One region of the Arthrobacter glycogeni genome, then DNA from elsewhere that is predicted to be linked to it. Evidence: riboswitches for the same ligand, from Rfam matches in the RefSeq annotation. Region 1 holds a riboswitch; the other holds the start of a gene.
What was found. A riboswitch is a leader RNA that binds a small molecule or an ion and turns the genes downstream of it on or off. The one in region 1 is predicted to bind thiamine pyrophosphate.
Positions count from the first base shown of each region.

Region 2: another riboswitch for thiamine pyrophosphate. It lies ahead of ACX80G_RS05520 (ECF transporter S component); the one in region 1 lies ahead of thiC (phosphomethylpyrimidine synthase ThiC).

Region 1 is NZ_JBTNDV010000004.1:136,535-144,249, reverse strand. Features, by position in the region: gene ACX80G_RS06155 (hypothetical protein) at 235-873, opposite strand; gene ACX80G_RS06150 (sigma-70 family RNA polymerase sigma factor) at 1,115-1,714, shown strand; gene ACX80G_RS06145 (zf-HC2 domain-containing protein) at 1,711-2,379, shown strand; gene thiC (phosphomethylpyrimidine synthase ThiC) at 2,437-4,167, opposite strand; TPP riboswitch at 4,160-4,269, opposite strand; TPP riboswitch at 4,377-4,484, shown strand; gene ACX80G_RS06135 (MFS transporter) at 4,477-5,769, shown strand; gene thiD (bifunctional hydroxymethylpyrimidine kinase/phosphomethylpyrimidine kinase) at 5,785-6,648, opposite strand; gene thiE (thiamine phosphate synthase) at 6,645-7,316, opposite strand; gene thiM (hydroxyethylthiazole kinase) at 7,313-7,715, opposite strand, start outside.
Region 2 is NZ_JBTNDV010000004.1:14,338-22,052, reverse strand. Features, by position in the region: gene ACX80G_RS05550 (Na(+)/H(+) antiporter subunit C) at 1-378, shown strand, start outside; gene ACX80G_RS05545 (Na+/H+ antiporter subunit D) at 375-1,985, shown strand; gene ACX80G_RS05540 (Na+/H+ antiporter subunit E) at 1,982-2,566, shown strand; gene ACX80G_RS05535 (MrpF/PhaF family protein) at 2,566-2,829, shown strand; gene mnhG (monovalent cation/H(+) antiporter subunit G) at 2,826-3,221, shown strand; gene ACX80G_RS05525 (DUF4235 domain-containing protein) at 3,228-3,488, opposite strand; TPP riboswitch at 3,629-3,746, shown strand; gene ACX80G_RS05520 (ECF transporter S component) at 3,812-4,429, shown strand; gene ACX80G_RS05515 (ABC transporter ATP-binding protein) at 4,435-5,928, shown strand; gene ACX80G_RS05510 (energy-coupling factor transporter transmembrane component T family protein) at 5,925-6,728, shown strand; gene ACX80G_RS05505 (RNA polymerase sigma factor) at 6,725-7,715, opposite strand, start outside.

The sequences.
Region 1 (7,715 bases):
ACTGCCTGATGAGAGCAACGCTATGGAGCTAGAGCGAATCTGAGATCAACCCCGGGTGACCTCGAAGGAAACAGTGGGCAACGTCCTGAAAGCCACGTTACCCACAGCATTGCGCGGGCGCGCAACGACTGGCGGGGAGTTCGGCAGAGTGTTCCGGCGGTCACCGCTGGCGCGGTGGGTCGCAGCCGATGATGTGGCTGCAGAGGCCCTCGCCTCCGCAGCCACGTCACTCGGTTAGCGGCTCCAGCTGTAACGGTCGCCGGTGGGCTGCCCGTTGTTCCAGTCAATCCTGATGTCGTCCTTGACGTCCTCGTCACGGCAGCCGTTCCTATCGGCGTCGGCGCACCATACGACGTACTGGCTGCCGGTGGTCGTGGTGTTGTTCAACCGGGCGTGGAACTCGAAGTCCCCCGCGGTTCCCCGTGTCTGATAAGCGGATTGGAAGCAGAGGTCGTTTCGACCGTCACCGTTGGTGTCGCGAAGGATGGCGAACTCGGGTCCAGCGCCGTCGGGGTCCGGGCAAGCACTGATGAACCCGGCACCGAAGCTTTGATAGGACGCCGGGCCGCTGACCTTATTGCCCCGGTTATCGAGGAAGCAGGCATCGTTGTGGACGTTACGGTTGGCGGTGCCGGGATCGCTCAGGCGCTGGTCATCGCGCTGGTCGGGGGAAAAGCAGGACGAGTCCCGGTTGACGTCGGCGTTCTCCGTCGCTGCGCCGATGTCCGGGTTGATGTAGGAGGCGGCCTTGACGCCTCCACGATCGTAATCTCCCCAGCCGCCGTCGTAATTGGCGAAGGCGAGTGGGGTGCCCAGGCTCAGGGCAGCGACGGTGATAGTCGCAATTGCTCCGGTACGGTTGCTGATGCGCATGAGGGTCTCCTACGGTTGTCGGCCGGTACGGCCGGTCCCAACGGCGTGGGTACACCTGTAGATACGTCGGCGGGTAGGCAGCCGTTGAAGAACTTGCTGACGAGTTTTTCCCATCGAGGTTCAACGCGGACTCCACCGCCTCCGTACATACTATTGACAACGCGCTAGCCAGGTAGGAATCAAAAGGGGAGTCTCGTGCACAACCGACGAAGATCGACAGTCCGAAGGGCAGTTGTTTTCGATGGATCACCTGTCCGGGCGACGTGAAGCGCAACTGCTGAAGATGAGAAACCTGATTCGAGCGGCTAACCGAACGCCCTCGCTGTCACGCGAGGAAGGTGTGCATGATGCCTACGTCGCCCATGGTGCCGAGCTGTACCGGTTCGCGCTCAGGTCCTTGGGCGACGACGGCGTTGCCCAGGACGTGGTCCAGGAAACCTTCCTCCGCGCCTGGCGGGCGAGGGACCGTTATGATCCGTCACTGTCATCGCTGCGGGTGTGGCTGTTCTCGATCGCCCGCAACGTGGTCATTGATCACTCACGCGCCGCGGCCGCGCGTCCGTGGCAGAGTAACGTCGTGGATCTGACGTTCACCGAGCACACTGGACCGGTGGTACCCGACCCCAGCGATCGTCTATTGCGGGGATGGATCGTAGAGGAAGCACTGAGACGGCTGGGCCAGGAACACCGGCATGCCCTTACCGAAACCTACCTGGCCGACCGCCCGTACGCCGAGGTAGCAGCCGAGCTGGGGATCCCCGTCAGCACCTTACGTAGCCGGGTGTTTTACGGGCTCAAAGCCCTACGAATTGTGATGGAAGAATTGGAGATGACCCCGTGACGGACCACCCCGATCATCGCGGACTGCGCGAATCCCTGGGCGCGTACGCCCTCGGCCACCTCTCACCGGCCGAGGAATACGACATGAGGGTCCACCTGACCGGGTGTCCCACCTGCCGCGCCGAGCTTGAGGAGCTGGCGGCGGCCGTTTCAGCGCTAGCCCTGGTACGGGGCCCTGTTCCCGATCCGGTGATGCCTCCCCTCGGACTGGGACAGCAGATCGAGGACCTGATCAAAGGGGAGGAACACCGGTCAGGCATGAACGGGACCGCCCGCACCGCGCTGGTCTCGGCGTTGGGTGCCGCAGCCGCTACGGCCGCCGTCGTGATCGGATTGAACCTTGCCGCGGCGGATCCGCAACCCAGGGTGCCCCTTGAGGCTGTCCAAATCGTCGAGACAGCAGACATCGAAGCAACGGCAGACCTGATCGACCATACGTGGGGGGTGGAAGTCCAGCTCACTGCAACGGGACTCCAGCCAGGCGGGCGCTACGAGGTTGTGGTGCTTGGAGAGGACGGGGCGGAATACCCCGCCGGGGCCTTCGTAGGCACCGACGGGGAGGTCCGCTGCAACCTTAACGCCGCCGTGCTGCGTGATGAAGCTGTCGGTTTCATCGTGCGCGACCAAGGTGGGGGTCAAGTGCTCTCATCCGACTTTTCGGCTTAATCCGGAGTTGAACCGACCCGCCGTCTCCACTGCGCTCCTTGGCCCGCCCGCTGACTCCTAGTTTCGGGGGAGGACCGGCGCGGGAAGATAGACCTTGCCCCCGGCGGCGCGAAATTCGGTGGACTTACCAGCCATCCCGGCGATAGCTTCCTGCGCCAAGGCGCCTCCAAACTGGTCCCTGATGTCCTGGGAGATCCGCATGGAACAGAACTTCGGTCCGCACATCGAGCAGAAGTGGGCAGTCTTCGCCGGTTCGGCGGGAAGTGTTTCGTCATGAAACTGCTCAGCAGTCTCGGGGTCCAACGAAAGCGCGAACTGGTCTCGCCACCGGAACTCGAAGCGTGCCTTCGAGATGGCGTCGTCCCGATCCCCGGCGCCCGGATGTCCTTTCGCCAGATCGGCGGCATGCGCGGCGATCTTATAGGTGATCACTCCGGTCTTGACGTCGTCCTGATTGGGCAGGCCAAGGTGTTCCTTCGGCGTCACGTAACAGAGCATGGCGGTGCCATACCGGGCTATTTCGGTCGCTCCTATTGCTGACGTGATGTGGTCGTAGCCTGGCGCGATATCGGTGACCAGGGGGCCAAGGGTGTAGAACGGCGCGCCGTCGCACAATTCCTGTTGCCTTTCCACGTTCTCCCGAACCAGGTGGAAGGGGATGTGGCCGGGTCCCTCCACCATGACCTGGACGTCGTAGGCCCGGGCCCGCTTCGTGAGTTCGGCGAGGGTGTCCAGTTCGGCGAACTGCGCGGCATCGTTAGCGTCGGCGATGGAGCCGGGCCGCAGGCCATCTCCGAGTGAGAAGGCGACGTCGTATCGGGCGAAAATCTCGCATAATTCGTCAAAGCGCGTGTACAGGAAGTTTTCCTGATGGTGGGCCAGGCACCACCCGGCCATGATCGACCCGCCGCGGGAGACGATGCCCGTGACGCGCTCTGCGGTGAGCGGAACGTAGCGGAGCAGTACCCCGGCGTGGATGGTCATATAGTCGACGCCCTGCTCGCACTGCTCAATAACAGTGTCACGGAAGATTTCCCAGGTGAGGTCGCTAGCCTCCCCGTTTACCTTTTCCAATGCCTGGTAGATGGGTACGGTGCCAATGGGCACCGGGGAGTTACGGATGAGCCACTCACGGGTGGTGTGGATGTCATCTCCTGTGGAAAGGTCCATGACGGTGTCCGCGCCCCACTGGGTGGCCCACTGCATCTTGCTGACTTCCTCGGCGATCGAGCTGGTAACCGCCGAGTTGCCGATATTGGCGTTGATCTTGACGAGAAAGGCCTTGCCGATGATCATCGGCTCCGATTCGGGGTGGTTGATGTTGTTGGGAATGATCGCGCGCCCGGCTGCGACTTCGGCCCGGACCAGTTCGACGTCGCAGTTTTCGCGCAACGCGACGAACCTCATCTCCTCGGTGATGACCCCGCGACGTGCGTAGTGCATCTGGGTAACAATCCTGCCGTCGCGGGAACGCAGTGGGATGGGCTGCACACCCTTCCACTCCCGGGAGGAACGCCCGCGACGGATCGCTGACTTGCCGTCGTCGAACAGGTTCCGTTCGCGCCCCTGGTACTGCTCGACGTCGTTCCGGCCGGTGATCCAGGGCTGCCTCAGTGGCGGCAGGCCCACCACCGGGTCGCTGCCGGGGCCGGCGGTACGGTAGACGCGGAGTGGTTCGTTGGGACGGTTGCCCGGCGAGTTTTCGAGGGCGATTTCGGTGACGGGCACAGCAATGCTGTGCCCAGAATCGTGGACGTATGAAAGGGACTGCGAATTAACGGCACTCAAGGTTCCTACTTCCTTCGCCGGCATGACCCGGACAGGTTCGACGGTCAAGGGCTGCATCAACCCAATCTCAGCCCTTGCAATAGGGCACCCGTGTGGATGTCACGACACTAACATCCCGTCCGCCCATGTCGGACATGACGCAGGCACCTGGGGCTGTTCAAAGGAAAAAAAGTCGGAGAAGCGTTCAACGTGCTCTAGTGTTTGCAGAACAAACATCACACGGGAGCCCGCGCCACGGGCTGAGAGGAAGCTGAAGCAGCTTCGACCGTTGAACCTGTCCGGGTAATGCCGGCGAAGGAAGTGAGATCGATGCCTCATATCCGCGCACTTGACGCGCCCAGGAAGACCATGCCGCTCGATGCGCGGCGAGCCGTACGCGGTGGGATCTTCGGCAACTACGTCGACCAGTTCGACATTTTCCTACCCGTCATCGCCCTGGCACCCGCGGTCGCCCACCTGTTCGGTCCGGAAAATCTGGCAGGCAACGCAGGACTGATTTTCATTGCGACCCTCCTTGGAAGACCGTTGGGGGGCGCAATTTTCGGTCCGATAGCGGATCGGATCGGCCGAACCGCCACGACCCAGATGGCGCTGTTAGGCATCGTGGTGACGACCCTGCTCATCGCCCTGGTTCCCGGTCATACCGTTCTTGGCGGCGGGACACTGGTGGCTATTGTTGCCCTACGATTCGTCGGAGGGATCTTCCTGGGCGGCGAGTACACATCGGCGATTCCGCTCGCGATGGAATGGTCGGAACCAAGACGACGCGGCCTGATCAGCGGACTCATCATGTGGATGTCGCCGTGGGCCAATGCCAGCATTGCGGCCCTGGTGTTCGGCCTTCTCACCGTGCTGGACGAGGATGCGTACAACGTTTGGGGTTGGCGGATCCCGTTCCTGCTCGGATCCTTGCTGGCATTCGGCATGCTGGTCTTCTACCGGAAGCGTGTTGCGGATTCTCCCGTCTGGAAGCGTTCGCCCAAGCGGGTAAACCCACTGAAGGACATTCTGGTTGGTGAGCACCGCCGCGAGCTGTGGCAGGTCTTTTTGTTGATGAGTGGCTTGTGGCTTTTCACCTATATGGCGATCCCCACGCTGACCAGCGAACTGGCATTGGATGGGCTCCTGGGTGCGAAAGCCATTTCTTTCACAATGATGTGTGCCACCGCGGCGTCCGCTGTGTTCATGGCGGCCTGCGGTCACGCGTCGACCTACACCGGGCGGCGCTTCTTTTTCATCGGGTTCGGTCTGCTTGGAGCGGTTCTGGCCCCGATAACGTTCCTTGGCGTGTTTTCCACCACCAGCATCGGCGGCTTGGTGGTGCTGGTGGTGGCCCTGCAGATAGTGACGGTTTCCGGATACGGGCCCGTGGGCGCCTACCTCGTTGAACGCTTCCCGGCGGCGGTGCGGTCCAGCGGGTATGGCGTCGGGTACAGCCTTTCCATCGTCCTTCCCGCCCTCTACCCGTACTACCTCCCCCCGTTGCAGGACATGATGGGACGGCACGAAGCCATCGCGGTGCTGCTCGCTTTCGCCGGGATTCTGGTGGCCGTCGGCGGATTCATCGGACCCGAAACCAACAGGACACGCCAACTCTGCTGATGGTGGTTACCGCCTTCAGCGCGTTGTTGTTCCCGTTGCGGTCCATAACCGATGGAAGTGGTTAATCGGCCCGTTGCCCTGCCCAACGTCTAATTCGTCGGCGTGGATAAGTGCGTCCTGCAGCCAGTCCTTGGCCTGGGTAACAGCAACGGACCACTCACCGGTGCGAGCCATGACGGTGGCGACGGCGGAGGACAGCGAACATCCAGTTCCGTGAGTGTTCCTTGTGGATACCCGCGCGGAAGAGAACTCGACAACGTCTCCTCCCATAGCACCTAGGACGCCGGTAGCATGCACGAGGGCGTCGGGACTGGTAACCCCTGCCAGATGACCTCCCTTGACGAGCACAACGGTCCCGCAAGCCCGGGACAAGTTCCGGCCCTGTTCAATAGCTGCGAGCCAATCCGCGGCGACAGGTTCATCCAGGAGGCCCGCCAGCTCGGGAAGATTAGGGGTGACCAGATCCGCCTGGCCTACCAGCTCCCGCAGTGCGGCCTCGGCGTCGACGGCAATGAGCCTGTCCCCGCTGGTGGCGATCATAATCGGGTCCAGAACCACCACCGGCGGCCGCACCCGGTCAAGCCACGCGCGAACGACGGCAATAGAGGCGGTATCCCCAAGCATGCCGATTTTCACCGCATCGATCGCCACGTCATCACTGACCGCTTCAAGTTGTTCGGCCAGAAACTCTGCCGGGGGCGTGTGTACGGAGCGGACACCACGGGTGTTCTGCGCCACGAGGGAGGTGACAACGGCCATCCCATATCCGCCCAGGGCGGCGATACTTTTCAGGTCTGCCTGAATCCCGGCCCCTCCGGTCGGATCTGTCCCGGCAATGCTGAGGACCCGCGGAACACTGCGTAAATCGTGATTTTTCACCGGCGCCACTCCGCCCCAAGGTCTTCGGCCGCTGCCTGTGGATCGATGGCGGCGCAGACCGCGGACACGACGGCCATTCCGGCAGCTCCTGCATCCCGCAGTGGACGCGCGTCAGCACAGCTGATGCCGCCAATCGCGACGCAGGGTAGGGTGCTTGACCTAACAAGGGCTCTGAAACCGTTGACGCCGATCGGTGGGGGGTGATCCGCCTTCGTGGCAGTGGCGTGAATGACCCCAATTCCCAAATAGTCCACCGTTCCTTCAGGCAGGCGATGCGCCGTCTGGATCTCCGGTCCAGTTGCTGCACTCAATCCAACAATGGCTTCCGGCCCTACGAGGGTGCGAACCAGCTCCGCGGGCAGGTCGGACTGGCCGACATGCACTCCGGCCACCTGTGCCCCTGCCGCCCGCGCCGCAAGAAAGATGTCCACCCGGTCATCGACCAGCACCGGGACCACGTCTCCTACAGAGTCCGCGACCGCCATCAGCAGGTGCAGCAAATCCCGGGATGACGCCTCCTTGTCGCGCACCTGAACCACCGTTGCTCCCCCCGCCACTGCTGCGGCAGCAACAGCGGTTACCGTTCGCGGAACGCACTGGCTGGTATCGGTTACCAGGTAAAGCGGGAGGTGCTGTCTAAAATCTGTTCTGATATTCGGCTGGTTCACCGGATGCCGTCCGGCGTGTCCGCGTGGCGGAGGTTTAATGCCTTGATGACGTCGTCGGGAGCGACGCCTGATAGTTGGTCCAGGAACTCGACTGCAAAACTCCCCGGGCCGTGCGCTCGCCTGGCCGCCTGCTCGGCGGCAACGGTGTAGACGGCTGTTGCCGCCATGGCCGCAAGCAGAGGATCATCGGTCAGGGAAGCGAAGGCGGCCATGACTGCACCGAGGGCGCACCCACCACCTGTCACCTGGGTCAGCAACGGGTGTCCGTTCGCCACGGTGACGGCCTCGCCGTCGGGGCCCGTGATCAGATCCACTTCACCTGACACCGCCACCGCTGAGGAAAACGCGGCCGCGAGATGTTTTGCAGCCTCCCTGGCTGCCAAGGGGCCCTCCAGCGAA
Region 2 (7,715 bases), 120 kb from region 1:
GGCGCCAACATCCTGCTTCTTTCGACCGGGGGCCAAGCGGGCGTCGCTCCGCTGTTTTCGGCGGACATTCCCGCCGAGGACTACTCCGATCCGCTGCCCCAGGCGCTGATCCTCACGTCCATTGTGATCTCCTTCGCCGTGACGGCTTTCATGCTGGGCATCATCTACCGGTCCTGGGTGCTGGGCCGTCGCGACGAGGTCCAGGATGACATGGAAGACCGCAGGGTGGCGAGCCAGGGCAGCTTCGATGCCGAAGACGACGCCGACGTTCCCGAGGAGACAACAGAATTCACTCCGCTGGAGGAAGCTGAGGAAGCCCCTGGATCTCAAAACGCCGGAGTCCTCAGCCCTCCCTCCGACCCGAAGGAGTCCCGGTGAACATCGCAAGCCTCGCACCGTTGGCCGTAGTCTTGCCGTTCCTCGGCGCGGCAATTGCCTTTCTACTGATCCGTCATTCCCGGTCCCAGCGCGCGGTCAGCATCTCGACTCTCAGTATCACCCTGGTGCTCGAACTGTTTCTGCTGCACAATGCCGCCAACCATGGGGCGACGGCGGTGTTCATCGGCGGGTGGATGCCGCCGTTCGGGATCACCCTGGTTGTCGACCAATTCTCGGCCCTGATGCTGGTCATCTCCACGGCCGTCAGCCTCGCCGTGCTGATCTACGCTACCGGGCAGGGTATGACGGACGGCGATGAAGACGGACCGATTTCGATCTTCCACCCCACCTACCTGATCCTGGTGGCCGGCGTCTCCAACGCTTTCATGTCCGGAGACCTCTTCAACCTGTACGTGGGCTTTGAGATCCTGCTGACCGCAAGCTACGTCCTGATGACCCTGGGCGGAACCACGCCACGGATCCGGGCGGGCGTCACCTATGTGGTCGTCAGCGTGGTGTCCTCCCTGCTCTTCCTCATCGCGATTGGCATGATCTATGCCGCCACCGGCACTATCAACCTGGCAGACCTCGCGATCAAGCTCGGCGAGATAGACCCCTCCACCCAGATGATGCTGCACCTGATGCTGCTGGTCGCCTTCGGGATCAAGGCGGCGGTGTTCCCACTCTCCTTCTGGCTCCCGGACTCCTACCCGACGGCGCCCGCGCCCGTTACCGCCGTGTTCGCCGGGTTGCTCACCAAGGTTGGCGTCTACGCGATGGTGCGCACCGAGACGCTGCTCTTTCCTGGGGACCGGATCAACACCTTGCTGATGGTGGTAGCCATCCTCACCATGCTGGTGGGGATCCTGGGTGCCCTGGCTCAGGCGGACATCAAACGAATGTTGTCCTTCACCCTGGTTAGCCACATCGGGTTCATGATTTTTGGGCTGGCGATCTCGACAGTGGTCGGGTTGGGCGCCGCGATCTTCTATGTGGCTCACCACATCACGGTGCAGACCAGCCTGTTCCTGGTCACCGGGCTCATCGAACGCCGCGGTGGGACCGCCAACATGGACCGTCTCGGTGGGCTTGCCAGGATATCCCCCTTGCTGGGCGTCCTTTTCTTCATCCCGGCGATGAACCTGGCCGGCATCCCTCCCTTCTCAGGTTTCCTGGGCAAGCTAGGCATCCTGCAGGCCGGGGTGGAGCTGGGTTCGCCGATCGCCTACAGTGCCGTCGCCGCCAGTGTGCTCACCAGCCTGCTGACCCTGCTGGCGGTAGCCCGGGTCTGGAACCGCGCGTTCTGGCGTCGCCCCGAAGACGCCCTCCACCCGGATCCGATCCTGCTGGCCACCAAAGCTGATGGCTCCTCGGTTCGCACCTCGCAGCGCGTCAACGGCGAATCCACCGGCCGATTCTCAGGGCGGAATCCGGTAGACCTGCTGCCCCGTACCATGGTCGGCCCAACGATGGGGCTGGTCGGGCTGGGCGTGCTCCTGACGCTGCTGGCAGGGCCGCTCTTCGAAATCAGCGACAATGCTGCACGGAACATGCTGGAGCGCACCGACTACATCGATGCTGTCCTCGGCGAGGGGAGCACTCCATGAGTCGGCAGCGGATCCCCTTCATCACCGAATTGCCTTTGATTATCTGGCTGGTGATCGTCTGGGGCGCCCTGTGGCAGGACTTCAGCGTAGGCAACCTCGTCTTTGGCGGACTGATCGCCTACGGGGTTGCCAACCTGCTCTACCTTCCGCCGGTGGAGCTCAGTGGCCGGTTCAATGTGCTGTACGCGGTGCCCTTCACGGGGCGCTTTATCTACAAACTTGTAGTCGCGAGCTTCGAGGTGTTCTGGCTCTCCGTTACCCGCGGTCCACGGCTCGTCAACGCTGTTGTCGCGGTGCGGCTGCGCAGCCAGTCTGACCTGTTGGTGACCGCCACTGGCCACGCGCTGTCCCTGATTCCAGGGTCCTTGATCGTCGAGGTGGACCGGTCTACGTCCACCCTGTACCTGCATTGCCTGAACGTCGCAACGCCCGAGGACGCTGCAAAGATCCGAGCTGATGTGCGCGCCACCGAAGCCTGGCTCATCCGGATGATGGGAACCCGGGACGACCTCGTGTTGCTGAAGACCGAAATGCGCTTTGCCGCGGAGAACGCGAACCACCAAGGAGGGGCCAATACATGATGGTCGCTGCTATCACCATCGCCGGAGGATTCCTCATCCTGGCGGCCCTGTGTGCGCTTTACCGGATTGCCCGCGGCCCGTCGATCCTGGACCGGGTGCTGGCCATCGACGTGCTGCTTGCAACCATCGGTGGAGCGCTCGCCATGGACATGGCCGTCAACCGGCATCTAGATAATGTGGTGCTCCTGGTCGCCATCTCGGTGATCGGGTTCATCGGTTCGGTCACCGTGGCCCGCTTTGTCACGGACAGGAGCAGGACATGAGCGACACAGTGACCGATGCCCTGACCGCCCTGCTGCTCATGGGTGGAGCTCTGATGTCGTTGGCGGCCGGGATCGGACTGCTCCGGTTCCCTGACCTGCTGACCCGGATGCACGCGGCCACCAAACCACAGGTACTGGGGTTGCTCTTGTTCCTGCTGGCGATGGGGCTGCAACTGCGCAGTTGGGTGTTGGTTCCTGTCCTGGTGGTGTGCTGGATTTTCATGCTGCTGACCGTCCCGGTCTCAGCACACATGGTGGGCCGGGCAGGCTACCGGACCAAGCACATGAGGCGTGATCTGCTCAGCATGGACGAACTGGATGAGGTAGTGGAGCGTGCGGCCAACAAAAGGGCGCCCGGTCGGAAACCGACCGAGCGCCCCGAGGATACGTAGTACTGTCTACGTCAGATTGCGGGTCTTCGCGAAGCGCAGGGCTGCCTTCTGGGTGGTGCGGTTGGTCAGCACCTGTAAAACGGCACGCACGGCTCCCGAGATCAGAGCGAACGCGATGGCGGAACGCAGGCTGTTTTCGAGGGCATCCTCTTCCTTTGGTGTCGATTTGCCGGTGGCCTTATGCCAGATAAAATCCACTAGCTTGGCGCCAACAATGCCAGCGCCAAGGCTCAGCGCAACGCCGAGCAGTTTCATAAGCTGATTCATGGGTTTCTCCTTCGGTGGTGGCTTTTTTCCAAGCCTAGCGTTTCCCTCCGGCTACGACGACGCGCCTCCCGCCATCGGACTCTCCCATCCCTGCCGCGTTGGCAGCCAGGAACACCACGGGTGTAGAGTCGAGATTGCTAAACATACGACAGGGGAGCGCCGTCCATCCAGGTGGGCGGGCGCTGAGAGTGCGGACTGCCGCAGACCCTCGAACCTGATCCGGCTAGTACCGGCGAAGGGAGTCGAGTATCTCAGGGTGCCCGGCCAGCGGCATTGCTGCGGGCCGGTCTACCCTCCCCTCCTGCACCTCAGGAGGATTCTTCATGGCTTCATCAACAGCACAGACCCACAGCACCCCCACCTTTCGGACCCGCAATCAATGGCGGGTGGTCGATATCGTGGTCGCCTCGGTGGTGGCGGTCGCCGTCGGGGTGGTGTTTTTCGCCTGGTCGGCTGGCTACACGGGTATTTCAGCCCTCACCGGTGCCTTCCCTCCACTGGCCGGTCTCTACACCGGCGGCTGGCTGATCGCCGGAGTCCTCGGGGGCCTCATCATCAGGAAACCGGGCGCCGCCATCTACTGCGAGGTGCTGGCAGCAGCCGTTTCGGCGATGCTCGGCACCCAGTTCGGACTGACCACCCTGTTGTCCGGCCTCATCCAGGGGATCGGCGCGGAGCTGATCTTCCTGCTCTTTCTGTACCGCACGTGGAACCTTGGCGTGGCACTGCTTGCGGGCCTCGGCTCCGGGCTCGCCTTGGCGATCAGCGAGAACGTCCTCTACAACGCGCTGTGGGCGGTGGAGTGGCAGTTGATGTACGTGGCATTCGCTGCCATCTCGGGGGTAGTGATTGCCGGGTTGGTCTCCTGGCTGGCGGTCCGAGCCCTGGCCAAAACGGGAGTCCTCTCGGCTTTCGCCTCCGGACGAACGGCTGACGTCTAACCGGGATGGCTGAACTGGTCAGCGCTCCGGCCGTCAGCATCAGCGCGCAGGGCTGGAGTTGGCGCCACGCCGGGCGCAAGATCCCCGCGGTCCAGGACCTTGACCTGGCGGTCGCGCCTGGTGAGCGGGTGTTGCTGTTGGGTGCGTCCGGGTCAGGGAAATCGACCCTGCTGCACGGGCTGGCCGGGGTCCTCGGGGACGAGGGGCAGGGCGAACAGCACGGGTCCCTCACCCTCGATGGCCAGCCCCCGGGGGCAGTGCGCGGGCGCGCCGGACTGGTCCTCCAGGACCCCGACACGCAGATCGTGCTGGCCAGGGTGGGCGACGAGGTGGCTTTTGGTGCCGAGAACCAAGCCGTTCCCCGGACGGAGATTTGGGAACGTGTCCGACGCGCGCTCGACGACGTCGGGCTGGCCGTCCCCCTGAACCATCCGACAACGGCACTCTCCGGGGGCCAGAAGCAACGCCTGGCGCTGGCGGCAGTGCTGGCGATGCAGCCGGGGTTGCTGCTCCTCGACGAACCCACGGCTAACCTCGACCCGGCCGGCGTGCTGGAGGTACGCGACGCCGTCGTGCGGGTCCTGGACCGCACCGGCGCCACGTTCGTGGTGGTGGAGCACCGGGTGGCCGTGTGGGCCGACGTGGTGGACCGGGTGGTGGTGCTTGCGGCCGACGGCGGTATCCTCGCTGATGGACCGCCCGGCACGGTGCTCACCGACCCGGCGGCCCGCGCCCGGCTGGCGGAAGCCGGAGTGTGGATCCCCGGCCAACAACGGACGCCCCCCGTGCTGCGGCCCGAGCCGGGGGAAGCGCTGCTCGCAGCGAGCGGACTCGCGGTGGCGCGGACCAAGCGCGGCCCGGCCGTGCTCGACGGCGTCAATGTCACCCTGAGCGCAGGATGCTCTCTGGGAATTGTCGGTCCCAACGGGGGAGGGAAGTCGACGCTTGCACTGACCCTCGCTGGCCTGCTACCGACGCGGGGCGGCCGGTTGGAGGCGGCACCCGCGCTAACCCGTGGCATCGGGAGCAATCCGCACGCCTGGAAGTCGGCGCAACTGGTGACCCGCATCGGAACGGTCTTTCAGGAACCCGAACACCAGTTCCTGACCCACCGGGTGATCGACGAGCTGGAGTTTGGTCCCCGGCGGTTGGCGGGCAGCGACGAGGCAGCAGTGCGACGGCGGGTGGATCCCATCGCCGAGCGGCTCAGGCTGACCTCGCTGTTGCAGGCCAACCCGTTCACGCTGTCCGGCGGCGAAAAGCGGAGGCTCTCGGTGGCGACCATGCTGGTCACCGATCCTGACATCCTGGTGCTGGACGAGCCCACCTTCGGGCAGGATGCCAACACTTGGGCGGAACTGGTGGCACTGCTGGCGGAACTGATCCACAACGGCGGCAGCCTCCTCGCGGTCACGCATGACCAGGAATTCACCGCAGCGCTGGGGAGCCGGGTGCTGCGGGTCGACGATCGCCGGGCCGTGCTGGAGGCGACGTTGTGAGCGTCAATGTTCTGACCCCCCAGCTCACGGGACGGCTGCTGTCACGGGCCAACCCGTTGTCGAAGCTGTTCGCCGCTGTGCTGGTAACGATCGTGGTGATGCTCAGCATCGATTGGGTGAGCGCCGCCGTCGTCCTCGGGTGTGAACTGCTGCTGCTGCCGCTGAGCGGCATCAGCGCCTGGCAACTGCTGAAGCGGACCTGGCCCCTGGTGGCGGCAGCGGTGGTCGCCGCCTACGGCACGGCACTGCTGGCCGAGAAGACCGGCGCGGTCCTGCTGGAAATTGGGCCGATCCTGTTCACCCAGGACTCGGTGAACTCGGGGATCGCCATTGGTCTACGCGGGCTGGCCATCGCCCTTCCCGGTATTTTACTGCTGAGCACCACCGACCCGACAGATCTGGCCGATGCGCTGGCGCAAAAGCTGCGGCTGCCGCACCGCTTTGTGTTGGGTGCCCTGGCGGGGTTGCGGCTTGTCGGGTTGCTGGTCGATGAGTGGCGGACCCTCGGACTGGCCCGGCATGCACGGGGCGTCGGGTCTGAAGGTAACCCGGTGGCCCGGCTGAAAAGCTTTCTTGGGCAGGCGTTTGGCCTGATCGTGCAGGCTATCCGCCGTGCCACCCGGCTGGCGGTCGCCATGGAGGCGCGCGGTTTCGGGGCCGGAGACCGCACCTGGGCGAGGGAAAGCACCTTCAGCCGGCTCGACCTCTGGGTCTGTCTGGCGGGGATACTGATCGCCGGGGCCGCGGTGACCGCAGCGGTACTGGCGGGGACCTGGAACTTCCTCCTCGGCGCGTCCTAAGGAGCTCGGCGCCGTCCAGCGATCTCGGCGGCCCGCCGGCGGAGATGGTCACGTTCCGCTTCGTTCCCGCATAAGGCGATAGCGGCGTCGAATGAGGCACCTGCCTCAGCGTTCCGCCCCGCGCGAACCAGGAGTTCCGCCCGCACCGCAGGCAGCCGGTGATGATGGGGGAGCCGTCCGTCTAGCCCATCGAGCAACAGGAGCCCGGCGTCCGGCCCATCGGCTTCCATCACCGCAACAGCGCGCGCGAGGCGGACCACCGGCGAACCGGTCAGCGCGTCCAACTCGGCGTACAGGTAGGCGATGCGTCCCCAGTCGGTCTCTGCTGCGCGCGCGGCGACCGCGTGCTGGGCAGCGATCCTCGCCTGGAGCGCATAGTCCCTGGCCAGAGCAAGACTGTCGGCGGGGACCCGTCCCAGCAGTTCCAGCCCAACGCCGATCTCGCCGGTGTGCCACTGGCTGCGATCCTGATCGGGAAGGAGCACCAGCGCCCCAGAGGGTGAGACCCGAGCGTCCCGACGGGAATGCTGCAGGGTCATCAGGCTCAGCAGGGCGAGCACGACCGGTTGGTCAGGAAGCAGGGCATCAAGCACCCGTGCCAACCGGATGGCCTCGGCCGCTGACGACGTCCGTACCGGTCCATCGCCGGTGGCCGGCGCGTACCCGGAGGTGAACACAAGGTAGATGACGGCGGCGACGACGTCCAGCCGTTCGGCCATCCGCTCCGGTGCGGGCACGGTGAAGGGGATGCCAGCTGCCGCCACCTTCTTTTTCGCCCGGGTGAGGCGGGCCGCCATGGTTGGCTCCTGCACCAGGAATAGCCGGGCGATCTCGCTGACGTTCAGCCCGTTGACGAACCGGAGGGACAACGCCGCCCGGGCGTCGGGGGACAGAGCGGGATGGCAGCAGGTGAAGAGCATCCTTAGCCGCTCGTCGGGGATGTGCCCGCCGTCGTCGACGGCGTTGGCCGCTGCGTCCCGCGCCTCG